Linked DNA regions of Halorhodospira halochloris. The protein of the gene in region 1 binds, or shares a complex with, the protein of each later gene. Links are inferred from orthologs where the notes say so. Each region holds a gene or a part of one and is shown in the gene's direction. Other genes may lie near its edges.

What was found.
Region 2: the proteins of xseA (region 1) and xseB are in contact, whole or in part, in a cryo-EM structure (PDB 8TXR), measured with the Escherichia coli proteins. The link is inferred for Halorhodospira halochloris from one-to-one orthologs.

The regions. Positions count from the first base shown.
Region 1 is NZ_AP017372.2:1,613,653-1,629,070, forward strand. The notes cover bases 1-2,802. They hold xseA (exodeoxyribonuclease VII large subunit), read left to right. Parts: upstream 1-620; coding sequence 621-1,985; downstream 1,986-2,802. Other genes in these bases: guaB (IMP dehydrogenase), read right to left, coding at 1-531; HH1059_RS07395 (peptidoglycan DD-metalloendopeptidase family protein), read left to right, coding at 2,138-2,802. Also shown: more of HH1059_RS07395, read left to right, coding at 2,803-2,980; HH1059_RS07400 (thiolase family protein), read left to right, coding at 3,169-4,353; HH1059_RS07405 (OmpH/Skp family outer membrane protein), read right to left, coding at 4,585-5,145; HH1059_RS07410 (hypothetical protein), read right to left, coding at 5,483-6,148; HH1059_RS07415 (glutathione peroxidase), read left to right, coding at 6,406-7,137; HH1059_RS07420 (TIGR04219 family outer membrane beta-barrel protein), read right to left, coding at 7,442-8,161; HH1059_RS07425 (SpoVR family protein), read right to left, coding at 8,397-9,932; HH1059_RS07430 (YeaH/YhbH family protein), read right to left, coding at 9,929-11,209; HH1059_RS07435 (PrkA family serine protein kinase), read right to left, coding at 11,231-13,177; HH1059_RS07440 (cysteine synthase A), read right to left, coding at 13,552-14,532; protein translocase subunit SecF, read right to left, coding at 14,625-15,418. UniProt on the Escherichia coli protein: Bidirectionally degrades single-stranded DNA into large acid-insoluble oligonucleotides, which are then degraded further into small acid-soluble oligonucleotides.
Region 2 is NZ_AP017372.2:1,853,629-1,868,996, forward strand. The notes cover bases 5,923-8,674. They hold xseB (exodeoxyribonuclease VII small subunit), read left to right. Parts: upstream 5,923-7,023; coding sequence 7,024-7,326; downstream 7,327-8,674. Other genes in these bases: parE (DNA topoisomerase IV subunit B), read right to left, coding at 5,923-6,812; ispA ((2E,6E)-farnesyl diphosphate synthase), read left to right, coding at 7,295-8,221; folE2 (GTP cyclohydrolase FolE2), read left to right, coding at 8,388-8,674. Outside these bases: HH1059_RS08430 (cytochrome b/b6 domain-containing protein), read left to right, coding at 1-391; EF-P beta-lysylation protein EpmB, read left to right, coding at 360-1,373; protease HtpX, read right to left, coding at 1,618-2,502; parC (DNA topoisomerase IV subunit A), read right to left, coding at 2,565-4,814; more of parE, read right to left, coding at 4,863-5,922; more of folE2, read left to right, coding at 8,675-9,188; HH1059_RS08470 (TetR/AcrR family transcriptional regulator), read left to right, coding at 9,303-9,926; HH1059_RS08475 (efflux RND transporter periplasmic adaptor subunit), read left to right, coding at 9,927-11,078; HH1059_RS08480 (efflux RND transporter permease subunit), read left to right, coding at 11,085-14,183; HH1059_RS08485 (TolC family outer membrane protein), read left to right, coding at 14,216-15,368. UniProt on the Escherichia coli protein: Bidirectionally degrades single-stranded DNA into large acid-insoluble oligonucleotides, which are then degraded further into small acid-soluble oligonucleotides.

The DNA.
Region 1 (15,418 bases):
TCGATGCTGATGGAGCTTGCTTAACACCTCATCGCGCGTAGCACCTTCGCTGACAGTCACCAAGCGCTCTTGTGGTGTCATAGCCACCGAGACCGGCTCATTGACCCGGGTTTCAAAGCGCAGATCACGGCCGGTAACTATCCCCACCAACTGTTCGCCGTCAACTACCGGCACCCCGGATATACCCTGGCTGCGGGTCACCTCAAGCACTTCGCCGATGCTAGTGCGCGGCGATACGGTAATAGGCTCCTTAATTATGCCACTCTCGAACTTCTTAACCCGGCGCACCTCGCTCGCTTGCACCTCGGCCGACATGTTCTTATGGATGATTCCTAAGCCGCCCTGCTCCGCCAAGGCTATTGCCAAGCGTGCCTCAGTTACCGTATCCATAGCTGCCGATACTATGGGTATATTAAGCTGTATATTGCGGGTGAGCTGGGTGCGCAGATCGGCATCGCGCGGCATTACCTGAGATTCGGCAGGTAACAGCAGAACGTCATCAAAAGTAAGAGCTTCCTCGGTGATTCGCATTAGTCGCATAAACCTCGGTCGGGAAAAGTGCCGTGGCTGAATTAAGAATAGCCGTACAGTATACTGGCAACATGGTGTAGCATGCCAGCATGAGTGAGCCTGAACAGAACCTATACACCCCATCGCAGCTGAACCAAGAAGTGCGCGGTATGCTCGAAACCGTGCTGCCGGGCATCTGGGTAGAGGGCGAGATTTCCAACCTGGCCCGCCCAGCATCGGGACACCTCTACTTTTCGCTTAAAGATAGCGATGCCCAGGTACGCTGCGCCCTCTTTCGCGCTCGCGCAAGCAGGGCCAATTTCAGGCCCGAGAACGGCGATCAGGTCAGGGTTAAAGCCAAGGCCAGCCTCTACCCACCGCGCGGGGATTTTCAACTGATAGTCGAGCACCTAGAAGAGGCCGGTGAGGGGGCCTTGCGCCGGGCCTTTGAGCAACTCAAACAGCGCCTTGAGGCAGAGGGGCTGTTTGCAGCAGACAAAAAGCGACAACTGCCCTCCTTCCCCCGTCGCATAGGGGTCATTACCTCCCCCAGCGGTGCTGCCATAAGAGATGTGTTAAGTGTTCTTGAGCGGCGCTTCAAGGCCCTGCCGGTGATAGTCTACCCTGTTGCTGTACAAGGCGATGGGGCCGCTGGGCAGATTGTGCGCATGCTCGAGATTGCCGAACAACGCAATGAGGTCGACGCCCTAATCCTGACTCGTGGCGGCGGCTCGCTCGAGGACCTGTGGCCCTTTAATGAGGAGGCTGTAGCTAGGGCTATTCGCGCGTGCCCTATTCCGCTAATCAGCGCTGTAGGCCATGAGACTGATGTGACCATAGCCGACTTCGCCGCCGATCTGCGTGCCCCGACCCCGTCAGCCGCCGCTGAAACCCTAAGCATTGATACCGCTGCTTACCTTGAGCGCATCGGCACTCTTCACCGGCGCCTAACAGCGGCCGAGCACCGCCTACGCAACTCTCGACAAGAAAGACTCGACCAGCTGGAGCGACGCCTTGCCTGCCAACACCCGGGACGCAAACTGCGCGATCGCGCTCAACGCCTCGACGAGCTGGAATCTCGCCTCAGACGCCTCGTCTTAGCAACCATCAGCAACCATCGCCAAAAGATAAATACCGCCGAACAAAGGCTTTTTTCTGCCTCTCCCAAAAGGCGAATAGATGACTCGCGTAGGCAGATACAACAGCAGCTACAACTGCTGCAACAAGGCATGAGATCCCGCCTAAACGACTCCCGACAACGCCTGGCCGCGACCACCCGCGCCCTCCAAGCGGTAAGCCCACTAGCGACCCTGGAGCGTGGCTACGCCGTAGCTCAGCACCCCGACGGTAAGGTCATACGCCAAGCTCAAGAGCTAAAGATCGGGGATACAATATACACCCGCCTAGCTACAGGAGCACTAGATTGCACAGTGGAACGGATTTACCAACAGCATACAGACACCACCAGTTCCTAATCACCTCTGTGGCACCATCTAACTCCTCTGCGGGGATCTCGGCAACTGCGATGGCGCCGGGTATCGGAATCCCCGCGCCCCCACGGCAGGACGACTTGACGTAAAAGATGGTTTTAATAGGCTGCCAGGCAGGCAACGTAAGGATGGATCACATGAAGCCCAGCACCTTTTTTCTAGCTGCACTCCTCATACTTCTTAGTAGTGCAGCTTGGTCAACACAAAGCTCTGCAACAAATTCTGAGAATAGGCCTAGCGAGCGCCCCATAGCTGGCGGCTTAGCCCTTATCGATTTGGATCGTGACGATCCTACGCGCAAGGCCACTTACCAAGGTGAGCAAGTCCTTATCAGGGAGACTGAGAGCGGCTGGCAAGCCGTAGTCGGTATTGCCCTTGACGCTGAGACCGGTAAACACGAGTTAGAAGTAGATGGTGAAACGCTTTCCTTTACGGTTCAGGAGCACGATTACAGGGCTCAATATATAACTATTGCCGAAGAGGACATGGTCAGCCCGCCCGAGCATAAACTTGAGCGCATATTCGCCGAACAAGATGAGATCCGCAGTGCCTTCCGCAGTCGAGAAGTCGAAGCTCAGCCCCGCCTAGATCTGCACATCCCGGTGGCCGATGCGCGCGTTTCGGCTGAATTTGGAGTCCGTCGCTATATCAATGAGCAGCCCCGCAACCCGCACAACGGGCTTGACCTGGCAGCACCGACCGGTACACCGATAGCCGCCGCCGAGGCGGGTAAAGTGGTTGAAAAAGGGGATTACTATTTTAACGGTAAGAGCGTCTTTATCGACCACGGTGCGGGCCTAGTAACCATGTACTGCCACATGGATGAGATCGATGTGGCAAAGGGGGATTGGGTCGAGCGCGGCGAACAGATCGGCACTGTAGGTAAGACCGGACGAGTCACCGGCGCACACCTGCATTTCAGTGTTATCCTCAACGGCAACACGGTGGATCCGGAACTATTTCTCGAGGAAGCCCCTTAAAACTCCCCACTGAGCCTGGTTGACTCGGTGTGGAGGTCTTGGCGCCAGGCAGGGCGCCATGAAGCCTCCAGGGATGGATTCACGGCGTCCTCCACACCGAGAGTGGGAAGTTTTAGAGGTTCCTTAGAGGATAAAGTTGCACTATTCTCTTAACATCTTCATATAATCAAACCGAAAAGGAGACAATAATGGCCCAGCGTAAAGTCACCATCTGCGCCCCAACGCGCACCGCTTTAGGAACTTTCAATGGCTCTCTAGCTAAGGTCCCAGCTACCGACCTAGGTGCGACGGTTGTCCGCTCTACCCTAGAGCGCTCGGGGCTCTCACCGGATGCTGTAGACAGCGTGGTGATGGGCAATGTTATTCAAGCCGGCTGCAAGATGAACCCGGCACGGCAGGCCTCCATTAACGGCGGTGTACCAGCCCAGACCCCTGCCCTGACCGTGAACCGGGTTTGTGGCTCGGGCGCCCAAGCAATTGCCAACGCCTTCCAGGAGGTAGCCCTGGGCTTTGCCGACACCGCCATAGCCGGTGGCATGGAGAACATGGACCGGGCCCCCTACCTGCTCATGCAAGGGCGCACCGGTTATCGCCTCGGACACGGGCAAATTCTTGATGCGGTACTAAACGATGGCCTAAACGATGCCTTCTCAGATCAGCACTCGGGATGGCATACCGAAGACCTTGCCAGCGAGTACGGTATCAGCCGCGAGGAGCAGGACGAATGGGCTGCACGCTCACAACAACGCTTTAGCCAAGCCCAGGCGGCAGGCCATTTTAATGCGGAAATAACCCCGGTTGACATCTCCGATCGTAAGACCACCAAGCAATTTGATACCGACGAACATAACCGCGGCGACACCACAGCGGAAGGCTTACAGAAGCTCCGGCCGGCGTTTCGCAAGGACGGCACTATCACTGCCGGCAATGCCCCCGGCGTTAATACCGGCGCTGCAGCCATGGTCATCGCTGCTGAAGAAGCTGCCGCCAAACACGGCCTCACCCCAATCGCCCACATAGCATCTTATGGGATTGGTGGCGTTGAGCCGGGCATGTTTGGAATCGGCCCTGTTCCGGCAGTCAAACAGTGTCTGCAACGCGCCGGCTGGTCTATTGATGATGTCGAGCGCTGGGAGATTAACGAGGCCTTTGCCGCCATCGCCATCGCCGTGATGCGGGATCTGGGCGTCGCGGAAGAGCGGGTTAACGTTGAGGGTGGGGCAATAGCTCACGGCCACGCCATCGGCGCAACAGGTGCCGTACTTACCACCCGGTTGCTTCACTCAATGCAGCGCGACGGCCTAAAGCGCGGTGTGGTAACCATGTGTATCGGCGGCGGCCAGGGAATTGCGCTTGCCCTGGAGATGGCATAGGAGGCAGGATCCCTGCGGGAATCCCTCTACGCCCCAGCTCCTGAGCTACCAACCATTCGGCATGTGCGGGGAAGGGAGGAGCTGAATTGTAGCGGTTAGGGGGGTAAACTCCATGGCGTCAAACATTGGCCATCAAGCCTTGTGTGGCGCCATGGAGCCTAAACGGGGCTGCCGATGACTAGCCCCATGATCGGCCGATAGGCCTCAGACTCAGAGGACCTTTAGCCCTAGCTACTGACCCATATGCTCCCTCATCTCGGAATAGAGCCGCTCAAGCTCATCCATCAACTCAGCAGTCTCCGGGTCGCGCTCCTCCATAGCGGCCAGCAAGTCCTCCTGAAATGAGCGCATGTCTTCCTCCATGCTGCGCCGGAACTCCTCATCTTCCATCGCCTCCTGCTGCGCCTGCTGCAACTCCATTTGGGCCTGTTGGAATTCCTCGGCTAGCTGTTGCTGCTCATCCTGGGATACATTACCAGCCTCAAACCTCTCATATATCTCTTCCATGCGCTGATAGTGACTCTCAGGATCGTAACCGAGATCTTCCATCTTCGCAGTAGCACGATCCTCCAGGCGCTGCTGGCGCTCTTGCAACTCCTCGCTATTTTCGAAGGTTTCCTGCTGGATTTGACCAAGGCGTTGCTGGATTTCCTGCAAGCGCTGCTGCGACTCCATCATCTCCGGGCTGTGCGGCTGCCCCGGGGCCCCGCCTTGTTGCGGTGCCATCTGCGCTTGCAAAGATGTTGAGATCAGAAATGCTGCGGCGACCGCCGCCATTGTAACTCGTGTCATAACTTTGGGCTCCCTCACAAAACTTGGTTAATACACTCTAAGGGTGAGCCGAAATAGCATAACACTTGCCAACGACCGGCGGGCCACCCAAAAAAAAAGAACTGCCCAAACCCCTGCTGGACAACAAACGGCGCTGCAACACGACTCTAAAGACCTCCCCTGAGCCAATTAGCTGCCCCGGCGTGGGGGACGCCGTGAATCCCTTCCAGGATACCTCACGGCGCCCCCCCTGCTGCCTTGAACTTCACATGGGACTGCACATGGCTAAAGAAAGGGGAGTTTGTATAAGCTTGCAGCGTTTGTATTCCGCCAAGATGCGGATCTCAGTAGAGCTGCTTTACTGCGGCATGCCTCCGCCGCCACCCATACCTTGACCTTGTTGCATCTCCGCCTGGAGTTGCCGTAACTCGTCAATCAGCTCACCGGCGCGCGGGCTTTTCTCTTCCATAGCAGAGATCAGATCCTGCTCCAGCTCCTGGCGATCCTGCTCCCAGCCCTGCATGAAATCCTGGTCTTGCATCGCTTCCTGCTGCGCTTGCTGGAGCCTCATCTGCAACTCACGATCCTCCTGCAGGCGGGCCTCCGCATCGTCCTGGTCGGCCAGCGTACCATCTTCCAACTGCTGTATGGTCTCTTCCAGGCGTGCGATGTCCTCACGGACATTCTCGTAGCCTACCTCTTCCATCTGGTCGAGAAGGCGATCATCAAGCTCATTAGCGCGCTCTTCAAGCTCCGGGTTCTCAGCCATGGTCTCTTGCTGAAGCTCACCGAGCTCCTGATGGATCTCCTGCATGCGCTGCTGCGCCTGCATTTGCTGCTCAGCAGCCTGAGGATCCTGCTGCATTCCCGGGGCACCTTGTGGGGCCTGGCCACCTTCTGACATACCACCTTCAGGTGCTTGCTGCGGGGGCTGCCCTCCACCTCCTCCACCCATCTGGGCTTGAGCAGCGCCCATCGCAAGCATTAACGCGAAAGTCGAAGCAACAGTCTTGTTCGCAGTCATCAATATACTCCATTGCTTTGAAATTAAGTTTGAGCTCGGCTCAATCTCACCAACCGGCTATCTGTTAATGACAGCCGAACGGGAGGGATTGTTCCTAACCGAGGGCACTGCATATGGCAGTATGTCATTCTTCTAATTAAACAATAATGCTTTTTTATTGTCGATTCCCGTCCCACTGCTGCAGAATATAATTTCTTACAACGAATCTAATTATCATCCCACTCACGCAAGATACAGTCTAACTTAAGGAGGTAAGCATGAGTCACCCGATGGAAGGCCAACCGGTACCCAAAGTAACATTCCGTGCCCGCCGTGACGGTGAATGGGTAGACATAACTAGTGACGAATTGTTTAAGGGCAAGAAGGTGGTAGTATTTGCCCTACCCGGGGCCTTCACACCAACCTGCTCCTCGACGCACCTGCCACGTTATGACGAACTTGCGCCAACCTTCTTCGAGTCAGGGGTAGACGACATCGTATGTCTGTCTGTAAACGACGCCTTCGTCATGGAGGAGTGGAAGCGCGATCAGCAAGTTCAGCACGTTACCTTGATACCTGATGGCAACGGCGAGTTCAGCGCCGGCATGGGGATGCTGGTCGATAAGCAGGATCTAGGCTTCGGCAAGCGCTCCTGGCGTTATTCTATGCTGGTAAATGACGGTGTCATCGAGAAGATGTTTGTCGAGCCAGAGGTGCCGGGTGATCCATTTGAGGTCTCCGATGCCGACACCATGCTCAATCACATCAACCCCAATGCCAAACGGCCCCAAGCGGTTACCATGTTTACCAAGCCAGGTTGCCCACACTGTGCTAGTGCCAAGCGCATGCTTCAGCAAAAGGGCTACCAGTATGAAGAGATAGAACTCGGCGAGGGCATTACACCTCGCTCGGTAAGGGCAGTCAGCGGCTCCGGCTTAGTGCCGCAGGTGTTCATGGACGGCAAATTGATCGGCGGGGCTGATGACCTAGAGAAGTGGCTGGCTAAATAGCAGCCCAACTCCAACGACCTTATTCGCAAACTCCACGCCCGGCTTGGGAACTACGAGCGAGTTCTCGAGCCGGGCGAAGTTATATTAACTTACCTCGCAGCAGAGCTTAGTCAGGCTGGAGCCATACAATGGCGCCAGGAGTCTACACACAGTGGGTATGATTGGGCTCACAACGGCCGGAATGCCGAAAATCTTACCCGGGACTGACTAATAATCCATCTACGCTCGCCTCTAAAAGCACCCCACCGGGCCAGCCAGGCTCCGGTAGGGATTTTAGAGGCGCCCATAGCATCAGATCATCAACCTAGAACCGAACAAAACCTCCGCCATAAAGGCCGCTGAAGGAGATATCGGTGGTGATATCGTCGAACTCATCCAACTCGATGCTAAGGTCACGATAACCGACCATCACCCCGGCATACATAAACTTATATACCAAGTTGGCCTGCATATCGGTAATCGAGTTATCGCCGATACTCAAGTCCTTGACAGATGCCTCTAGGCGCAAGGGCGTGGTTGGTATGTTTACCGCCGCGCGCAGATAGCCTAGCGGCAACCAGCCGGAAAACGAGGTGATGGTGTCTATCTCATCAGCCCAATTGCCAGGCAGATCATCATCAGCGATAGTGCCACCATCGAGCTCACCATCGAAATTTCTTGCCGTAAGACCTATATCGATGCTGACAAATGGTAGTGGCAGAGGGCTCCAAAAGGCGGTGAAATCAGTATGGCCAAGGTCGACACTAGACCCGTCTGCGCCATCCTGGACTAGCTCAGTGTGGTCAAGTCGCACGCTGGGTATCATCGGGAAAATGTGATCCCATTCCGCCCAGAGGTGGACATCATTATCGCTGTCTAAATCCAACGTATCGTCTATATCACCACCGAACAGATCCCCGCTTGAGCTATGGGACCAAATATTCGCCCCCGCCGAGAGGCCGAAGATGCCGCCGGTAGCATGGGCCGCACTGCCGCCGACTGCGAGAAACAGCGCTACTGTTGTTGTTTGGATTACTCGTCGCATGATAGCCCCCTGTATATGATTCGCCTTACACCACAAGATTATCACGCCGAAACCATATCCCCAATAAATTGGCCCAAAATAGGCTAGCACCAGGGGGGTGCCTCTAAAGAATTCGCCGGCGCCACCATCCGCCCCGGAGTGGAGGTCTTGGCGCCAGGGATGGCGCCATGAAGCCTCCAGGGATGGATTCACGGCGTCCTCCACACCGGGGCGGATGGTGGCGCCGGCGAATTCTTTAGAGGTTCCCAGGGGCGACCTCGGGAAACTCATTTATAACCCGGCCTGACTCCGCATCCACCTCGTAGAGTTTTACTGCATACCCCCACAGATTGGCAAGGTGGCCGAGTACCGCTTGGGCATCGCTCTTTTCCAGCGTTGCCCCGTCATTTATGCGGTGTTCGAGGATCAATTTACGATCACCCGCCAGATCGACATCAACCACTTGAATATCCGGTTCTATATAGGCCAAGTCATGACGTTTAGCCAAGGCGCTACGAATCTGCCGATAACCGGCCTCATCATGTATCGCAGCAACGACTAACTCCGGCGCTGAGGCCTCATTGTAGAGGCTAAAAAGCTGAAAATCGCGGATCACTTTGGGGCTAAGGAATTGGAGGATGAAACTCTCATCCCGGAACTCCCGCCAGGCGTGCTGCCAAACACCGACCCAATCACCGCAACCAGCTAGCTGTGGGAACCACTGTCTATCTTCGGCGGTGGGCTGTGTAGCCATGCGCTTGAGATCCTGAAGTATCGCAAACCCGAGGGCGTAGGGGTTGATACCAGAGAAGCGCAGATCATCGAAGTCAGGCTGCATAACAACGCTAGTATGACTGTGCAGAAACTCCATGAAGGCCCCGTCAGTTAGCAGCCCATCCTCATGCAGACGAGTCATTATGTAGTAATGGACCGCGCTAGCACACCCCTCATTCATTACCTTGGTCTGTCTCTGTGGGTAAAAGTACTGCGCGGTATTGCGAACAATGCGCAAGATCTCGCGCTGCCAATGCTCCAGCAACGGGGCCCGCTTCTCCAGAAAATAGAGCAGATTCTCCTCCGGCAGCCCTAGCCGTTCGCGGCGCGCTGCGACTGGATCAGCGTAATCGCGCAAAGGATCGTCGGGGGCACCCGGCACAGTCCGCCAGAGGTCATTGTATGTCTGCTCCTCATAGCGAATCCGCTCAATTTCCCGATCCCGCTCCTCGCGTAGATTGCGTGAATGCGGCTTAGGATAACGGTCAACCCCCTGCCCCATCAGCGCATGAGCCGCATCAATTACCTGCTCTACCGCACTTACCCCATAGCGCTCTTCGCACCCGCTGATAAAACTCTTGGCAAAGTCGAGATAGTCAAGAATTCCCTCGGCATCGGTCCACTCCTGAAAGAGTCGGTTATTCTTGAAAAAGTGGTTATGGCCAAATGCGGCATGCGCTATTACCAGCGTCTGCATGGTTAAGGTATTCTCTTCCATGAGATAGGAGATGCACGGTTTGGAATTTATGACAATCTCATAGGCCAAACCTGTATAGCCCTTGCGATAGAGCATTTCATCGCGGGCGAAATGCTTACCGAACGACCAGTGACGATAGAATAATGGCAGCCCCATCGATGCATAAGCATCGAGCATCTGCTCCGAGTTGATAACCTCAATCTGATTAGGGTAAACATCCAGCTGCAACTCTTCTGTAGCTATGCGCTCGACCGCCTCGTAGACGCGCATCACATCACGATAATCCCAATCAGAACCTCTGAATAGCGGCTCTTTGCTCATCTCTTCAGCTCCGCAGGGGTAAAGAGATCACGAAAAACCGGGAAGATGTCGCCTTGGGTGCGCACCTTGCGCATAGCAAGCGGGGCCTGGCCATGCGAGACCTTTTCATAGAGGCGCCATAGATCAGATGGCAAGCGCACGGAATGCCCGGCTAAGCCGACCTCAATGTAGGCGAAATGCTGGCAAAGCGGCAGGATCACATTACGAATTAATTCATTGGTATGCGGATTATCTGCCGGGGTATTATCTCCATCAGAGGCCTGAGCGGCGTAGATGTTCCAGTCAGCCACTGGATAGCGCTCAGCTACTATATCGCTCATCATCCGTAACGCCGGCGATACCAGCGTGCCGCCAGTCTCCCGCGAGTAAAAGAAGGTATCCTCATCGACCTCTTGAGCAATATGCGTATGGCGGATAAAGACGATATCGACATAGCGATAGCGCCGCTCAAGGAAGAGGTAGAGTAGCATGAAGAAGCGCTTAGCCAGCCCCTTCATCTCTTCACTCATGGACCCCGAGACGTCCATTAGGCAGAACATGACTGCCTGAGTTACCGGCTTACGGACCTGGGTAAAACGGTTGTAACGAATATCAACCGGATCAATATAGGGGATAGAGCGGGAACGCTCCTTCTTAAGCCGTAGCTGATCAATGAGTTCGCGCAAGCGCTCCGGGTCCGAGCCGCTGCGCTCAAGGCGATCGATCTCCTCTTCCAGCGCGCGGATCTCATTACCCTTCGGCCGACGCAAAGCTATACGCCGCGACAGCGAGTTGCGCATTGTGCGCTCGACATTAAGGTTGGACGGCGAGCCGCTGACCGCATAGCCGGCCCGTTGCTGCGTCAACTGATCGGACTTCTTGACTTGGCTCTTGGCCATATTCGGCAGTTCCAAGCCTTCGAAAAAAAGATCGAGAAACTCATCCCGGCTGACCGTGAAGGTAAACTCATCTTCACCTTCGCCGCTGGGGCTAGCCTGACTGCCGCCGCCAGAACCTGCAGGCGGGCGCGGAATAGTATCGCCAACTACATACTCTTTGTTGCCGGGCAAAACATGCTCACGAACGCCATGCTCAGCAGATTTACGAAAAACGGGTTCATGCAGTCCGTCTGTGGGGATGGTAATCTTCTCCCCGCCGGCAACATCGGCTACCTTGCGCTTTCCCGAGGCCTCGTTTACCGCATCTACCACCTGGCGCTTGGCGCGGCGCAAAAAGCGCTGCCTATTAGCCAAGCTTTTGCCTTTCGGGTTACGCCGGCGATCAATAATATTGACCAATGCACTCTTACCTCCGCCGGTTCAGCCGGCCTGCTTAACTCGCATGTACCACTCCACTAGCCGTCTGACCTGTCTTTCGGTATAGCCGCGCTCAATCATCCGCCGCACAAACTCGGTGTGCTTACGCTCGGTTTCCGAATCGGCCTTGGAAGTAAAGCTGATTACCGGCATCAGATCCTCGACCTGGCTGAACATGCGTTTCTCTATCACCTCGCGGATCTTCTCATAAGAGGTCCACCGGGGCATCTCGCCTCCCTGTTGCGCCTTGGAGCGCAAGGCAAACTTTACTACTTCATTGCGAAAGTCCTTAGGATTGGCGATGCCTGCCGGTTTTTCGATCTTGGTCAGTTCTTGATTGAGCGCCTGCCTATCCATCAATTGCCCAGTATCGGGGTCCTTGAAATCCTGGTCCTCAATCCATGCATCGGCATAAGCGACATAGCGCTCGAAAAGATTCTGGCCGAAGTCTTCATAGGATTCGAGATAAGCCTTTTGGATCTCATTACCGATAAACTCGGCATAACGCGGGGCGAGCTCAGCCTTTATCAACTCAAGGTATTTACGCTCGGTCTCCTCAGGAAACTGTTCGCGCTTAATCGCCTGCTCCAGCAGATAGAGCAAGTGCACCGGATCGGCGGCCAGCTCATCGGTCTCGTAGTTAAAAGTTTGCGATAGCACCTTGAAGGCAAAGCGGGTTGAGATGCCATCCATGCCTTCATTGACCCCGGCCTGATCACGGTACTCTTGCATGGAACGCGCCTTCGGGTCGGTCTCCTTAAGGCTCTCGCCGTCATAGATGCGCAACTTAGAGTAGAGATTCGAATTCTCATGCTCTTTTAAGCGGGTCAGGACGGTAAATCGAGCCAATATTTCCAGTGTCCACGGCGCACAGGGTGCGTTAGCTAATTCACTCTCGCGGATCAGCTTGTCATAGATCTTTTTCTCTTCGGTGACGCGCAGGCAGTACGGCACCTTGATTACCGAGATGCGATCAAGGAAGGCCTCGTTGTTTTTGTTATTGCGAAAACTCTGCCACTCCGACTCATTGGAGTGGGCCATCACCAAACCATGGAAGGGGATCGCACCGATATTCTCCGAGCCTATGTAGTTACCCTCCTGGGTAGCAGTCAACAGGGGGTGGAGCATCTTAATGGGCGCCTTGAACATCTCAACAAACTCAAGTATCCCCTGGTTGGCCCGATTTAGGCCTCCCGAGTAACTATAGGCATCGGTGTCATTCTGGCTATATAGCTCCAGCTTGCGTATATCGACCTTACCAACCAGAGAAGAGATATCTTGATTGTTCTCATCCCCCGGCTCAGTCTTGGCAATAGCTATCTGGCGCAGCTTGGATGGATGCATGCGCGCCACTTGGAAGCGGCTGAGATCACCGCCATACTCGTCGAGGCGCTTGACTGCCCACGGCGACAGTAGCCCACTCAGCTTGCGCCGCGGTATACCAAAGCGCTCTTCCAAATCCGGACCGTGCTGCTGCGGATCAAATAGCCCTAATGGGCTTTCAAAGACCGGACTTATCTCATCCTCTGCCTTCAGCACATAGATCGGATACTTCTCCATCAGGTGCTTTAAACGTTCCGCTAGCGAGGATTTACCACCGCCTACCGGGCCGAGCAAGTAGAGTATCTGCTTGCGCTCTTCCAGACCTTGAGCGGCGTACTGGAGAAAACCGACTAGCCGCTCAATGGTCTCCTCCATACCGTAAAAATCTTCAAAGGCGGGATAGATGCGTAGGGTCCGGTTGAGGAATATGCGCCCCAAGCGTTCATCTTTGGAGGTGTCTATGATATTCGGCTCACCTATGGCGGCCACCAGACGTTCAGCAGGGGAGGCATAGGCCATGGGATCATCACGACATAGCTCCAAATAGTCAGCCAGGGACATGGTTTGTTCCTGGCGACGTTCATAGCTGCGGGCATAACGGGCTATCAGATCAGCGGCTGTATCCATGGATCACACCCTCTAATGGATATTGGGATGTAGCTTGCGAACTCGTGCTCCTGCCTACCCATTATATTAGACGTTTATACAAGAAAGGGTGTTCCATTAAAGATAAAATAAAAACAAGTTTTTTGGGCTTATAAGCCGCGCTAACTGACGGAACTGCTCCTCTCCACAGGACCTCTAGAAACTTCCCTTGCGCTATCACCTGCCACGGCGTGGAGGTCTTGGCGCCAGGGATGGCGCCATGAAGCCTCCAGGGATTGATTCACGGCGTCCTCCACGCCGTGGCAGGTGATAGCGCAAGGGAAGTTTCTAGAGGTCCCACCCAGGCTAGCGCTATGGTTAGAACAACGCCAAAGCGGTAGCGGAGCGACATATAGCTATCCAGCCGGGAGTAGCTGCTTCTCGGCGAGCCACTGCGAATTAAATAGCCGTGAAGAGTAGCGCGCCCCGCCATCACAGAGCACCGTCACAATTGTATGCCCTGGCCCAAGCTCTTTGGCTAATCGCAGCGCTGCACTAACGTTAACCCCGCTCGAACTGCCTACGAACAAACCCTCTTGGTACAGTAGCCGATAGACCATCGGCACAGACTCTGTATCCGGGATACTGTATGCAGTATCTATCGGGGTGTCCTGGAGATTGGCGGTTACCCTACTACTGCCTATCCCCTCGGTGATCGAACTGCCGGAGCTGGAACTCGGAGTGCCGTGATAGACGTAGTTATATAGGGAACTACCGGCCGGGTCAGCGAGTACAATGCGCACCTTGTCCGAGCGCTCTTTGAGGGCACGCGCAACCCCGCCCAGCGTTCCTCCGGTACCGGTAGCAGCGACAAAGGCATCTATCTGACCGGCGCATTGCTCCCATATCTCGGGCCCGGTTGTAGAGTAATGGGCATCACGGTTGGCGGTATTATCGAACTGATTTGCCCATATCGCCCCCTCCATCTCTGCAGCCATCCGCCCGGCTATCTTCTGATAGTTGTTGGGGTCACTATAAGGAGCGGGAGGCACCAGGTGGACCTCAGCGCCAAGGGTCTTCAGCAGGTCGATCTTCTCTTGGGTTTGAGTCTCGGGGATTACAATGATACAGCGGTAACCGCGGGCGTTGCAGATATGCGCCAAACCAATGCCGGTATTGCCGGCGGTGCCCTCCACTACTATCCCACCGGGGCGCAGCTGACCAGCCCTTTCGGCGTTATTTATTATCCCCCAAGCGGCCCTATCCTTAACCGAGCCGCCGGGGTTTAGCCACTCTGCCTTTGCGAGTATTTCGCACCCTGTCTCGGCACTTAATGCAGACAACCGAATCAGCGGGGTCCTACCTATCGCCCCAACAAAGCCATCGCAGATGTCCATACCAAACCCCTTATCTGATGCCAGTATTGATATATATCATACTGGCATCAGACTAGGTTACGCTACTAATAGATGGCAAAGCCGATATTAATTCACGGCCTCTCCGATGGGGGTACCTCAAGGTCGGGCTGATCGGACCCTTCTTTCTCTGGCGGGATCAGATCCTGCTTACTCACACCGAGAGCCAGGGAGGTAGCACTGGCAATGAAGATCGACGAGTAAGAACCGACTAGCACCCCTACCAGCAAGGCAACAGCGAACCCGCGAATGATCTCACCGCCTAAAAAGATGAGGGCACATACCACTAGCAAGGTGGTAAACGAGGTCACCAAGGTGCGCGAGAGGGTCTGGTTTATCGCCATATTCATGACGAACTCTGTCGTCCCCTTGCGAACCTTGAGGAAGTTCTCGCGGATACGATCAGAGACAACAATAGTGTCATTGAGCGAATAGCCGATAGTTGCCAGCAGTGCCGCTAGCACCGTCAAGTCGAAGGTCATCCGGGTCAGCGAGAAGAAGCCTATGATGATCACTATATCGTGCAGCAGGGCTGCTACGGCACCTACCGCAAAGCGGTACTCGAAGCGAAAGGCGACGTAGATCAAGACACCAAGCAGGGCCAAACCTAGGGCCATCAAACCCTGCTCAGTTAGCTCCTCGCCGATCTGCGGACCGACAAACTCCACTCGGCGCAAATCGACACCATCATGAGCAGCGCTGAGCTTATCGAAGATCTGCTCGGATATTTGCGCCTGCTCAACGCCATCCATAGGCGGAACACGGATCATGATCTCGCGCGGTGAGCCGAAGTGCATTACCTGAGCATCTTCGAACTCAGTCTCGGCGAGTATCGCCTCCACTTCGGATACCTCAATCGACTCCTCGT
Region 2 (15,368 bases), 250 kb from region 1 along the record:
CACCGGCCAAGGCCTAATGTCGATGCTGGCCTACTACGCCTACGGTATATTTTCTGGCGAATCAAAGCCCTATGCTAAAACAGCGGCGTCCAAGCACAACCCGCTGCAGCGCCTAGCCTACTTTTTCTTCAAGGCCGCAATCGCACCAGCGCTGTGGATCTCCGGGCTGCTCTTGCTCTTCTACAATCTCTGGCGCGAGACGTTGCTCGGTGAGCTGCTACCGCTCGCCGCCCCGGCAGCAGTGCACGTTGGCGCTGCCTTAGCACTAATGGTCTTTCTAATAGTCCATATCTATCTCGCCTCGACCACCGGCAATCCGTGGTACGCTCACTTGCGTGCCATGGTGACCGGATACTCGAATGAGCACAGCACAGACAGCGCCGAAAAATGACGAACAGGCGTGGCGCGATGAGCTGCGCCACGCTATACGCAGTCCGCGCCAGCTAATCGAGCGCTTGGGGTTAAGCGAGGTTAATCTTGACGGCGCTGAGACTGCCCATGGCGACTTTCCCCTGTTGGTGCCCCATAGCTACATAGAGCGCATCGAGCCGGGGCGAATTGATGACCCGCTGCTACGACAGGTCATGCCGACGGCTCTTGAAACCACTCCTCAGCCAGCCGGTTTCAGCACTGACCCACTTGCCGAGCAATCGCCTGACAGTGACTCGGCGATACTGCAAAAATACGCCAACCGTGCCCTGTTAGTAACCACCGGGGCTTGCGCCATCCATTGCCGCTATTGCTTCCGCCGCTCTTACCCTTACTCGCAGCAAAATTCATGGCGTGCGGCCCTAAGATACTGGCATAGAGAAGGCGCCCCGGAGGAAGTAATCCTCAGCGGCGGTGACCCGCTGATGCTTGGTGATCAGGCGCTGTGCGAGCTTATTGATGGCCTAGAGCAGATCGCGGGATTAAGGCGCCTGCGCATCCATACCCGGATGCCAATAGCCTTACCAGCGCGAATAACAACCGCACTTGTCGAGCGTTTTAGTGCAAGCCCGCTACAAATCGTGTGGGTCGTCCACGCCAACCACCCGCAGGAGATAAACGACGCTGTCTGCGCCAGCCTCGCCAGGCTAAGGCACGGCAATATGACGCTGCTAAACCAGAGCGTACTCTTACGCGGGGTCAATGATGACCCAAAGCCCCTAGCCCAGCTCTCCGAGCAACTCTTCAGCGCCGGAGCCCTGCCCTACTACCTCCATCAGCTCGATCGTATCAGCGGTGCAGCACACTTTGCCGTATCACCGACGACGGCGAGTTCGATAATCGCCGAACTCGCCGCTAGCCTACCCGGTTACCTTCTCCCCCGCCTAGTACGTGAAGATCCAGGCGCCGCTTCTAAAACTACGCTCGCGCCACCGCCGCGCTGATCACCCCACACCGCCCTTAGCGGAAACTCTATGACGCCTCGAAAACTCCCCGAAGCACTTGCTGCCCCGCTGTGGAGGACGCCGTGAATCCATCCCTGGAGGCTTCATGGCGCCATCCTTGGCGCCAAGACCTCCACAGCGGGGGAGCAATTGCTTCGGGGGAGTTTTCGAGGCGACTGCAGGTTTGTCACCAGAAGTGGAACCAAGGCCTCACCCAAGGCAACCACTTGGCTCGGGCGCCGTTTTAAGAGGACCCCTTAAGGGCAGCGATCCTTTCCTCGAGAGGCGGATGCGACATCATCAGCCGCTTGATTCCGCTACCCATCTTGCCGTTGATACCGAACGCCTCCATCTCATCCGGCATATTCTGCGGTTTGACCGACTGTTTCAGCCTCTCCAGTGCAGCGACCATCTTATCGCTGCCGGCAAGCTTGGCTGCTCCAGCGTCGGCCCGGAACTCCCGTTTGCGCGAGAAGTACATGGTGATCATTGAGGCGAGGATGCCGAGAACCATTTGCGCAAAGATCATAGTGATCCAAAACCCAGGCCCATGGCCGCTTTGATTCTTGAACACTACTCGGTCAACGAATCGACCAGCGATATGGGAGAGGAAGATGACGAAGGTGTTCACCACCCCCTGAATCAGGGTAAGGGTAACCATATCGCCGTTGGCAACGTGGCTAACCTCATGCGCTATGACCGCCTCGGCCTCGTCCTTGCTCATGTTCTGCAACAGCCCAGTGCTAACCGCCACTAAGGCGCTATTGCGCCTTGCGCCGGTTGCAAAGGCGTTAATCTCCGGGGCGTTATAGATCGCCACATCCGGCATGCCGATGCCTTCGCGTTGCGCGAAACGGCGCACGGTTTCGACCACCCAACGCTCGGTCTCCCCCCGCGGGTTCTCCAAGACCTGCGCCCCCATCATGCGGATCGCCATACTCTTTGACATGGCCAGGGAGATAAAAGAACCAGCGAAACCGATCCCTGCCGCCATGATCAACAGATGGACGATTTCAGCATTGATGCCCTGCTGTTGCAGGTACTGCTCAACCCCGAGCAGGTTGAGGATTATCGACAACACAAGCACAACCGCAATATTGGTCGCGAGCAATAGGGCTATTCTGGTCAACATGACAACACGGTTCCTCTAAGCTAAACCCATGACAAGGAAGAAAAAGGGGGCGGTTTTATTTAGACCGCCTCTAGCCGCTCAACTCGGCGCAACCCCCGCGGCAACAGAGCCCCACGCTTGCCGCGTTCGGCGCGGAACGGCTCCAGCTGCGCAGTGCTGAATATCTTTTCGCTCTTACCGGCCACTACTTTCAGTTTCGACTCCGGCGGCAGCACGCTGATCGCTAATACTATCTCCTGGCGCTCTTTGACCTTCTGTGGGGGTATCCCTAGCAGCTTATTACCCTTGCCGCGGGCCATCTCCGGCAGTTCGGCCAATGGGAACAACAAGAGGTTGCCGTTACTGCTGACTACCGCGACTTCGGCATCCTCACTCGCCAACGGCACCCTCACCGGAGCCAAAACATGAGCGCCATGAGGCAGAGTCAGAACAGCCTTGCCAGCACGGTTACGGGAGAAGAGCTCACCTAGGCTGACGATAAACCCGTAACCGGCATCCGAGGCGAGCAGAAAACGGCTTTGTGCCTCACCGGCGAGCACTGCCTGGAACTTCGCCCCTTCCGGCGGACTGAGACGTTTGGTTAGCGGCTCACCCTGACTACGCGCCGAGGGTAAGGTATGGGCCGGCAGGGCGTAGGCACGGCCGGTCGAATCGAGGAAGACTGCGGGCTGGTTGGAACGCCCCTGGGCATGGTCCAAGTAGCCGTCTCCCGACTTGTAAGACAAGGCCTCCGGATCAACCTCGTGCCCTTTAGCAGCCCGCACCCAGCCCTTCTGGGATAACACTACTGTCACCGGCTCGGCCGGCATCAACTCGGTCTCGTCCATGGCCCGCGGCTGTTCGCGCTCAACTAAAGGTGAGCGGCGCTCATCGCCATGGGTAGCGGCATCCTCCTCCAGTTCTGTCTTGACCTGCTTACGCAGTTCCTGCTCAGATCCCAGGATCTGCTCAAGCTGCTTGCGCTCCTGCTCAAGCTCATCCTGTTCACCGCGGATCTTCATCTCCTCAAGCTTGGCAAGGTGGCGCAAGCGCAACTCGAGGATTGCCTCAGCCTGGCTTTCAGTAAGCCCAAAACGCTCCATCAACACTGGTTTGGGCTCATCTTCAGCACGGATAATGGCTATGACTTCATCAATATTGAGATAAGCGGTGAGCAACCCCGCAAGGATATGCAGCCGCTTCTCGACCTTATCGAGCCGCCAGCGCAACCGTCGCCGGACGGTCTCGGTGCGAAACTCGAGCCACTCGGCGAGCAGATCGCGCAGCGAGAAGACCCGCGGGCGGCCATCCAGGCCGATGACGTTCAAATGGACCCGATAACTGCGCTCCAGGTCGGTAGTGGCGAATAGGTGCTCCATGACCCGCTGCGCATCGACCTTGCGCGAGCGCAGCTGAATGACGAAGCGCACCGGTGCATCATGGTCCGACTCATCACGCAGATCCTCGACCATGGGCAGCTTCCGCGCTGTAATCTGGGCAGCAATCTGCTCCATGATCTTGGCCCCAGCGGCCTGATAAGGCAGCGCATGGATGACGATTTGGGCTTGTTCACGCTCATATTCCCAGCGCGCCCTAGCGCGCACACTACCGTTGCCGCGCCGATAGATCGCCTTCAGCTCGGCAGGTGAGGTAACCACCTCGGCGGCAGTCGGAAAATCGGGCCCCGGCAGATGCTCACAGAGCTGATCGCTATCCGCCTCAGGGTTATCTAACAGATGGGTACAGGCAGCAACCGCCTCGCGCAGATTGTGCGGCGGGATATCGGTTGCCATGCCGACTGCTATGCCCGAGCCACCGTTGAGCAAGACATTAGGTAGCCGTGCCGGCAGCCTTTCCGGTTCTTGCAAGGCACCATCAAAGTTGGGTACCCACTCTACCGTACCCTGACCCAGTTCACTTAGCAGCACCCGTGAATATGCGGTCAACCGCGACTCGGTGTAACGCATAGCGGCGAACGATTTGGGATCGTCCGGGGAACCCCAGTTGCCCTGGCCATCGACCAGCGGATAGCGATAGGTGAACGGCTGCGCCATGTGCACCATGGCCTCATAGCAGGCAGCGTCACCGTGAGGGTGGTACTTACCCAGAACATCGCCTACCGTACGCGCCGACTTCTTATACTTGGCCGCCGCCGACAAGCCGAGTTCGGACATGGCATAGACTATCCGCCGCTGAACCGGCTTGAGTCCATCGGATATGTGCGGCAAGGCGCGATCGAGAATGACGTACATCGAGTAGTCGAGATAAGCGCGCTCGGCGAACTGGCGCAGCGGCTGAGTCTCGAATTCTGAGCTGGCGCTTGCGGTCATTATTTACCTACCCTATCCGTGCAATTGCCCTATTAAGCTTAAGGCTATTCAAACGATAACCTCTGCTAGGTCCCCCTTACTCTCCAGCCACTCGCGGCGCTGCGCAGCGGCTCCCCGACCGAGGAGCATACCGAGCAACCGCTCAGTTTCGGTAGGATCATCAACCGTCAACTGCACTAGGCGACGAGTATCAGGATCCATGGTCGTCTCGCGCAGTTGCATGGGGTTCATCTCACCCAGGCCCTTAAAGCGGGTCTCCTGCACCTTACCCTTGATATTGTCGGCGGCAATCCTGTCCAGCACCCCTTTGCGTTCATCTTCGTCCAGGGCGTAGTAAGTCTGCTTGCCAACGTCAATGCGATAAAGTGGCGGCATAGCGACAAAGACGTGACCTTGCTCTACCAAAGCCGGAAAGTGGCGCTGAAATAGCGCGCAGAGCAAGGTCGCGATATGGGCTCCGTCAGGATCAGCATCGGCAAGGACACAGATCTTATTATAGCGTAGCTCGGCGAGGTCCGAGCTGCCTGGATCCACCCCTATCGCCACGGCTATATCGTGCACCTCCTGTGAGCCCATCACCTCTTCCGGCGCCACTTCCCAGGTATTGAGGATCTTACCCCGCAACGGCATTACCGCCTGATATTCACGATTTCGCGCCTGTTTAGCCGAGCCGCCGGCAGAGTCGCCCTCGACCAGGAATAGCTCGCTCAAAACCGGATCCTGGCCGGTACAATCGGCAAGCTTACCGGGTAGCGCCGGGCCATTGCCCACCCTTTTACGAGTAACCTTCTTAGCGGCACGCTGGCGGCGCTGAGCTGCGCGGACAATAAGATCGACAATTGCCTCAGCGGTCTGGGTATGCTCATTCAGCCATAGGCTAAATGCGTCCTTGACTGCACCGGAGACAAACGCTGCACAGCTGCGCGAAGAGAGCCGTTCCTTAGTCTGGCCGGCGAACTGCGGCTCATGCATCTTGACCGAAAGGACATAGGCAACATGCTCCCAGACATCCTCAGGGGCTATCTTTACCCCTCGCGGCAATAGATTACGCAGTTCGCAAAAATCACGCACCGCCTCGGTCAAACCGGTACGCAGACCATTGACGTGAGTCCCCCCCAACGGGGTAGGAATCAGATTAACATAGCTCTCCGCTGGCCCGCTGCCCTCCGGCAACCAGACCAGGGCACACTCCATCTCCTCCTCTTGGGAACTGAGCCGAGCTGTGAAAGGCGTCTCCGGAAGATAATCAAGATCGCTGACGGCCCCGGAGAGATAGTCACTCAAACCATCCTCATAGTACCAGCTCAGCTGCTCAAAGCGCTCCTCTTGAGCCTCACTTCCTGGATCAGTAGCAGAATCGGCACGCCCCCCCTGGGCGATCCTCAACCGAGTAGTCAAACCTGGACAAAGGACCGCCTTGGCACGGAGTAGATGCTCAAGGCGAGCGCGTGAGAAGCGCGGCGTATCAAAGTAGCTCGCCTCAGGCCAAAAGCGCAGTGTAGTTCCGGTCTGCTTTGATTTGCCTACACGCTGCAGCTCTTCAATCTTCTCACCCTTGGCAAAGACAATGCTGTGCTCAGCACCGTCACGATGGATGCGCACCTCCAGCCGGGTCGACAGGGCGTTAACCACCGAAACCCCGACCCCATGCAGACCGCCGGAGTAGCGATAACTCTTACTCGAAAACTTGCCGCCGGCGTGAAGCCGACCTAGGATTACCTCGACCGCCGGCAACCCCTCCTCCGGATGGGTATCGACCGGCATGCCTCGGCCGTTATCACTGACTTCCAAGGAGCCGTCCTCATGGACGGTAACCTCAATGCGGCTAGCATGGCCAGCGATGGCCTCGTCAACGCTATTATCTATTACCTCATGGGCAAGGTGATCCGGGCGTGTCGTATCGGTGTACATCCCCGGGCGCCGGCGTACCGGCTCAAGACCGGTAAGCACCTCAATATCAGCGGCACTGTAGGTAGTGGTAGTCTTTGGCTTACTCATATCCCCCTCTTACCACCATAGTTTTGGCTCCCATAATTGCTCTCCACGCGGTTTAGCCAGACAGCGCGAAATCATACTACTAGCAGCCCTATATTGGCACACCATCAACGCTAATACTTGCCAAAAAAGTTAAAGAGCGATAGTTTTGGGCAACCTGGGATCAGCTCCATAATCCCTTCATGAACCACGCACACCTGCGATCGAACGACAAATGAATCAACATCCGGACAGCGAACCGAGCAATCAGTCGAGCGAACAAGCAAAACCAGCCGCCGAACAGGATCCTCAGGATCTTACCGAGTTCGAGAAATCCATGGCTGAGCTGGAGCAGCTTGTCGAGCGCATGGAGCGTGGCGAGTTAAAGCTTGAGGAGGCCTTGCGCGATTTCGAGCGCGGCATCCAACTGACCCGCCACTGCCAAAAAGCCCTCAGCGCAGCTGAGCAGAAGGTAGAGATACTACTGGAGAACAGTGAGGACGCCGATGTCGGCCAGTTTCGACCCAACGACGATTAAAGCCCTGGAAGAGGCCCTGCCAGGTCTGCGCGAGCGCGCTGAAAACGCCTTGAACAACAACCTGCCGGCAGCCACTGCCCACCCAGCGCGGCTGCATGAGGCGATGCGCTACGCTGTGCTTGGCGGTGGCAAGCGCATGCGTCCGATCCTCGTCTATGCCACTGGCCAGGCCCTCGGCTATAGCGGTACTGCCCTCGATGCGCCGGCGGCGGCAGTAGAGATGATACACGCCTACTCGTTGGTTCACGACGACCTGCCGGCGATGGATGATGATGATTGGCGCCGTGGTCAGCCTACCTGCCACCGAGCCTACGACGAACCAACCGCCATCCTGGTGGGTGACTCCTTGCACAGCCAGGCCTTTGCAACCCTTTGCCAGGCCAACGCAGAGGATCAGCCGACGCCGCAGACCCGGGTTAACATGGTCGCCGCCCTGGCCTGGGCCATAGGCTCGCGTGGCATGGCTGGTGGTCAGGCGATCGACCTTAGTGCTGTCGGGCGCAGCTTGGATATTGCCGAGCTCGAGGATATGCATATCCACAAAACTGGGGCTCTGATCCGAGCCAGTGTCAAACTTGGTGTATTAGCCAGCGGCTACTCTAGCGACAGCGAAGCGGCACAAAACCTCGACCGTTACGCTAAGTGCGTCGGCCTGGCATTTCAGATCCACGACGATGTGCTCGATGTCGCGGGTGATGTCAACACTATCGGCAAATCGAGTGGCGCCGACGCCGCCCGGGATAAACCTACCTATCCCGCCCTGCTCGGGCTGCGCGAATCGCGTGAGTTGGCTGAACGGCTGGCAAGCGATGCCATAACCGCTCTCGATGACCTAGGCGAAGGCGCCGACATCCTGCGTGGCCTGGCCGCTTACTGCATCCAACGTCAAGCGTAAGCAGATTTGTGATCATTGGTTGTTCCGCTTAAGCTCGCGGTCGTGACCCCACCAAAAGCAGACTATAACCATTTAAAGTTTTGCGGTAGCATATAACTACTGCGAGACGGCTTAAGACTACCTTACAGTTTTAAGCTGGTAAGCCTCTTCTACTCAGGGTAATTACATGGAAGACGTACAGGGCCGCGCCGACTACCGGCGTATAGACATTAACAAGGTCGGTATAAAAGATATTCGCCACCCGGTAAGGGTGCGTGATCGTACCGGTTACGAGCAGCACACCGTAGCCACATTCAACATGTACGTGAACCTGCCTCAGCACTTTAAGGGCACGCACATGTCGCGCTTCGTCTCTATCCTCTCTAGCCACGACCGCGAGATCACGGTTGAGTCGTTCCATGAGATGCTCGCCGAGATGACTGAGCGCCTTGAGGCAGGCTCCGGGCACATAGAGATGACCTTCCCCTACTTTATCAATAAGCGCGCCCCCATCTCCGGGGTGCAGAGCCTGATGGATTACGAGGTCACCTTCATCGGCGAGATGCATCCCGACCGTCACGAGACCTGGGTCAGAGTAGCTGTTCCCCTTACCTCGCTGTGCCCTTGCTCGAAACAGATTGCCGAGCGCGGGGCCCATAACCAGCGCTCACTGGTCATCATTACTGCGCTGATGAACGGCTTTGTCTGGCTCGAAGAGCTTATCGAGATCGCCGAAGAGGAAGGCTCGTGCGACTTGTACGGTCTGCTTAAACGCCCGGATGAGAAGTATGTAACCGAGCGCGCTTACGATAACCCTAAATTTGTCGAGGACGTAGTTCGGGATATTGCCGCCCGGCTGAATGAGGACGATAGGATCTCCGCCTACCAAGTCACCTCGGAGAACTACGAGTCTATCCACAACCATTCGGCCTTTGCCCTCATTGAGCAGGATAAGCGCGGCTACGACTCACCGTTCCCCTGCGTTTAGGCCTAATAAGACGGGCCCTGCCGGTTCCCCTTTGCAAATACGGATTATCTTAGCTATGATGGCTGACCGTGCGGTTGGTCGGCGCGATGACCGCACCCGTGAGGGGAGAGCACAATGAAGTCACAACAGCCCGGTCGAACCGAGGCCGCAGAACGCATTATTGACGCCGCTAAACGCATGTTTGCTGAGACTGGGTACGACGCGGTATCGATTCGCGATATAGCCGCCGCTGCCGGGGTCAGCAAGGCCAATGTCTTTCATCACTTTGCTTCCAAGGAAGAGCTTTACCAGGAGGCCCTGCACCGCTCTTGCGCCAAGGCCAAAGCGGTGCTCTGCGAAATGGCTCAAACTAACCATGAACCCGGCGAACAACTGCGCAGCTTTTTCTACAGCGATTTGAGCCGCTCGCTAGCCGATCCCGATGGCTCCCGGTTGCTGCTCGCCGAAGGCTTCGATTGCTCAGAGGAACAAGCCAAGTACTTGGTGAGTCAAGTATTTGGCCACGACTTTGAACGCCTTACTGAGATTATTGCCAACGACCAAACAAAGGGCAACTGGCGCAGCGAAATCGACCCTGCAGCCATCGCCACCTTAATGATCGCCGCCAACACCTTTTTTATCGCCTATCGCCAGATTTTGCGCCAGCTTCCCGGTGTCGACTTCGCCGACGATCCGGAACGCTACGCCGACTCGATAGTCGAACTACTCCTTAACGGCATCCGCAAGGAGGAGCAGTAATTGACTTACTTGCAACCTGACCTCAAGCCCGCACCCCGGCACAACCCACTGCAACGACTCATTCTACTGCTTGCTTTGTGCCTGACGCTCATCTGGCTAAGCGGCTGCGGTGATGACGACGCCGAAGAAAACGACCAGGAGCGGCCGAGCATAGCGGTCACCTGGACTGCAGCCAGCGAACAGCAAGTACGCGAGACGCGCAATGCCGTCGGTAGTATCGAAGCCCTATCAGCGCCCTTTATCGCCGCCGAAATCAGCGGCATCATCACCACCTTAAAGGTCGACGAGGGTGATGAGATAGAACAAGGCGATCTGCTCGCCGAGATCGAGGCCGACGATTACCGCGATGAGCGAGACAGCGCCGCCGCCGATGTCGCCCGCTTGACCGCTCAGGTCGGCGTGCAAGAGCGCAACGTCCGACGCGCCCAGGAACTCTACGCCGATGACCACATATCGGCAGATGAGCTCGATAACGCCGAGGCCGACCTGGAAAGCCGCGAACAGGAGCTCACCGCGGCACTAGCCAACCTACGCCGCGCTGAGCGCAACTTAGAGCGCACCCGTATCCGCTCGGGCATTGATGGCGCGGTAAGTGAGCGACACGTAAGCGCGGGTGATTACACTGTCGCCGGCGATCCGCTGTTTGACTTGACCGACACTCACAACCTCAAGGCCCGGATTCCGGTCTCGGAGCGCCTAGCTCAGCATATTGATAGCCAGACGCAGCTGCAGCTGCGCAACCGCTCCGGCTCTCCCAGTGAGTACTCGGCAACGGTGACCAACATGCGTCCCAATATAAGCCCGCGCACCCGCTCACTGCACCTGCTCGCCGCTATCGACAACCCCGGCGATTGGCGCCCCGGCGCTAGCATCGACGCCGAAGTGGTGCTCGATGTGCGCGAGCAGATCGTCCTCCCCACGCAGAGCGTGGTCCGCCGCCCCGCCGGCGAAGTGGTCTTTATCCTCGACGACGATGAGCAGACGGTAACCGAGCGCAGCGTCGAAACCGGCACCCGCATGGGCGATCGCATCGAGATCAGCTCAGGGGTGGAGAGCGGTGAGCGAGTAGTAGTCGACGGCGCCGGCTTCCTTACCGATGGTGCTGAGGTGCGCGCCGAGGAGCGCGAAGACAGCGAATCCGCAACGGAGTAACCAGCTATGACGCTCTCAGAGCTGTCGATTCGGCGCCACGTCCTGGCGGTAATGATCAGCGCCTTGATTATGCTCTTTGGCGCTATCGCCTATCAGGAGGTGGGTACCGATCGCATCCCTGACATTGATTTTCCGATTGTCAGTGTCACCGTCTATCAAGATGGAGCCGAACCTGAACTGATAGATTCGGCGATAACCGAAGAGGTGGAGCGGGCGGTGAATACCGTACCCGGGATCGATGATGTGCAGTCAGTCTCTCTGCCGAGCACCTCTGTGGTTACCGTCTCGTTCGATCTCGATGTCGACGTCGATGTCGCCTTCAACGAGGTCAACGCCAAGGTCTCGGAGATCGTCCAAGACCTCCCCCAGGATGCTGAGGCACCAGTAGTCGATAAGGTTGAGCTCGACGCCCAACCGGTAATGTGGCTCTCCTTGCAAGGGGATCGGAAGATTCAGGATCTCGATCGCTATGCGCGCAATGAGATTCGCCCACGTCTAGAAGGGATCAGCGGTGTCGGTGAGATCCGCGTCGGTGGCGGTCGCGAGCGGACCATGCGCATCGAGGTCTGCCCCGAGCGTATGGCTGCCCACAATCTCGACGTGCGCAGCCTGCTCAACGCCTTGGAGCAGGAACACGCCCAGATGCCGGGCGGCTTTATGGTCGGTGGCGAGACCGAGGACATGCTTAAGCTCGATATCGAGTATCACGACGCCGAGGAACTCGAGCAGATGATCGTCGCTAGCGACGGCGACGAACAGGTCCGTCTTAAACATGTCGCCGACGTTATAGACGGGCTTGCCGATAAGCGGCAGCTCGCCCGTGCTAACGCTGAACCGACTATCGGCCTCGGCGTAGTCAAGATCTCCGGCGCCAACACTGTAGCCATCATAGAGGAGGTAAAGGAGCGGCTCGATGACGAGATCCGCCCCCAACTCCCCCCCGGCATGGAGTTAAGCATCTCGACCGACGAGTCGGAGTTCATTCTTGAGCAGATCGATTCACTGTTTTTAACTATCGCCCTCGGTATCCTCTTTGCCGGGCTGGTGATGTGGGTCTTTTTGCGCAACCTGCGCTCAACCGGGATTATCGCCTTAGCCATCCCGGTCTCACTGATGGCCGCCATCGGGGTGATCTACTTCTTCGGCTACACGCTGAACTCGATCACCATGCTCGCCATGCTGCTGCTCATCGGTGTTGTCGTCGACGACGCCATAGTGGTGTTGGAGAACATCTATCGCCACCGTAAGCAGTATGGCAAGGGCCGCATCGCAGCGGCTATATCGGGATCGAATGAGGTCTTTTTTGCGGTTATCGCCTCGTCGCTGAGTCTAATCTCGATATTCGGTTCGGTGCTGTTCATGGAGGCAATAATCGGTCGCTTCTTTGAGTCGTTTGCGGTCGTGGTCGCCTTCGGCGTACTGGCATCGAGCCTGGTAGCGCTAACCCTGATTCCCATGCTCGCCTCGCGGTTTCTCCACGTACCGGAGCGCGAGCCGCTTATATACGCCTATATGGAGCGCGGATTCGGTCTTATCGAGAGCGCCTACCGGTGGCTGTTGCGCGGTATCCTGCGCTTTCGCTGGACCACCCTAGGGATTGCCCTCGCCTTTGCCGTCGGCGTCGCAACCTTGATCGCACCTCAGGTCGGCGGCGAATTCGCCCCGGAGGAGGATACTAGCGAGTTTATGGTCACCTTCCAGGTGCCGCTCGGTTCTAGCATCCACTACACCGATGCGCGGATGAGTGAGGTGGAGCAGGTCTTGCTAGATCAGCCTGAAGTGGAACGAATATTCGCGGCCATTGGTCTGGGTGATCGCGGTCAGGTAAATCGCGGCATGGCATTTGTGCGCCTGACCGAGCGCAATGAAAGGGAGGCCTCACAGCGGGAGATAATGGACCGCGTCCAGCCCAAACTAGGTCAAATCTCCGGCATCCGCGCCTTTGCCTCCGAGGTGCCGCTGGTACCCGGCTCGCGCGGCGAGCCCCTGCAGTTCGTGGTAACCGGGCCGAGTTTCCATGAGCTAGGCGAACACGCCGAACAGATCCAGCAGCACCTAGAAGAGATCGACGGCATGGGCTCGCTCGATCTTGATCTCGATCTCGAACTGCCGCAGCTAGAGATCAAGGTTGACCGTGAGCGGGCCAATGCCGCCGGGCTCAACGCCCTGCAAGTCTCTCAGGCTATCAACATCCTGGCCGGTGGCGCCGATGTAGCACGCTTCGACGAGGGCCCCGAGGGCGAAGATGGGCGGCGCTACGATGTCCGCATGAAGGCCCAAGAAGGGCTAGTTGATGACATCGACAGTCTGCTGCGTATCCAGCTTCTCTCTGAAGAGGGCGAAATGGTCCCGCTTGAGTCCGTCACCGAGATCAATCCGACCGTCGGCCCGGCCGCAGTTACCCGCCATAACCTGGCCTACTCGGCAGATTTTTATGGCGACCCTGATATGCCTCTTGCCGACGCTATAGATAAGGTCAACCAAGCCGGTGAGGAGATCCTGCCGCTAGGTTACGACATCGAGTTTGTCGGCCAAGCCGAGGAGATGCAGCGAGCGGCATCAGCCATGATCTTTGTGCTGGCCCTCGCGGCGACCCTGGTCTACATCGTCCTCTCGAGCCAGTTCAACTCATTCATCCAGCCTTTGATCATTATGGCTGCTCAGCCTCTCGCCCTAGTCGGCGGCATATTGGGGCTATACGTTGGCGGATTCACCCTTAACATATATTCTATGATTGGCATGGTGCTGCTTATGGGGCTGGTGACCAAAAACGGTATCCTGCTCGTCGATCTGACCAACCAGTACCGCGAAAAACGCGGGCTGTCGATCAATGAGGCGCTCGCCGATGCCTGCCCGATCAGGCTTCGACCAGTGTTGATGACGTCATTGACCCTGATCCTCGCCCTGATCCCGGCGGTTGTCGGCATCGGCGCCGGCGCTGAGAGTAACGCCCCCATGGCAGCGGCGATAATTGGCGGTATGATAACCGCTATGCTGCTGACCCTAGCGGTGATTCCGGCGGCTTACTCGCTAGCCGAAGGATTCCTTGAGCGGCGTGGCTGGGGCCGGGGAAACCTGGCCGATGATGAGGAGAGCGCTGCATGATAGGCATCGCGATAAGACAAAGGAAGGAACTGATGACACTAGGCGCCGCCCAACCCTTACCTCGGCCTCTGGTCCTAGGCATGGCGAGCTGTTTGTTCTGCACCCTGCTCGCCGTGCCGCTGCTCGGCGCTGCCGATGAGCAGCCCGAGGCAACCGAGCAGCCTCCGGCAGATGAGCAAGAGGCCGATGCCGATGAGCCAGAGCTGGCCCCGGCAGAGATTGAAGAGCAGGATCCGGATCAGGATCTGCTCGCCATCTATGAACTAGCCCGTGCCGCCGATAAGCGCCTCTCGGCAGCTGAGCACCGCCGCCGGGGCGCCGATGAGGACATCACCCAGGCGCGCTCACAGTTCTTACCGCAAATCACCGCCAGTGCCGGCTATGAGGATGAGGAGCAATCTTTCGACCTAGATATCGACGATCGTGAGACCAGCGGTTGGGACGCCACCTTGGCGTTGACCCAGCCGATCTTCCGGCGCGGCAATTTCATCGATATGGAGCGCGCCCGCAGCGGGGTCGATATCGCCGATCTACAGGTAATGCTCAACGAGCAGCAGCTAGTCATGGAGGTCACCGAGGCCTACTTCGATGTCCTCCTCGCCCAGGATGAACTGGCCCTAGTCGAGGCCGAACTGGCCGCGGTAGAGAGTCAACTACGCCGCGCCGAGCGCGCCCTGGAGGTAGGCACCGGCACTCAGACCGACGTTGATGAGGCGCGGGCCGCCCACGATCGGGTCCGAGCACAGCGGGTGGCAGTTACCAACCAGTTGGAGATCGCTCGCGAGTCGCTGCGCCGCCTGATTGGTGAATACCCCGGTTCGTTAGCCGGGCTAAGCGAGGATTTCGCGCCGCAACCGGTTGAGCCTACCGATACTGACCACTGGGTCGAATTGGCGCAGCGCCATAACCTTGAGGTGCGCCTAGCTGAGCTGGAGGAACAGCTTGCTCGGCACGACGTCGACGCCGGCCGGGCAGATCGCTGGCCGGAGGTCGATCTGGAGGCCCGCTTTACCCGTTTTGATGGTGAACGCCCTCTTGATCAAGGAGGAGGAAATCAATCTCAAGAAGCACTAGACGGCACCATCGACACCCGCTCGATCCGCCTCCAGCTCAACGTCCCGCTCTACACTGGCGGAGCCATCTCTAGCCAGGTCCGTGCCGCTGAAGCCGAGCGCACCGCCAAGA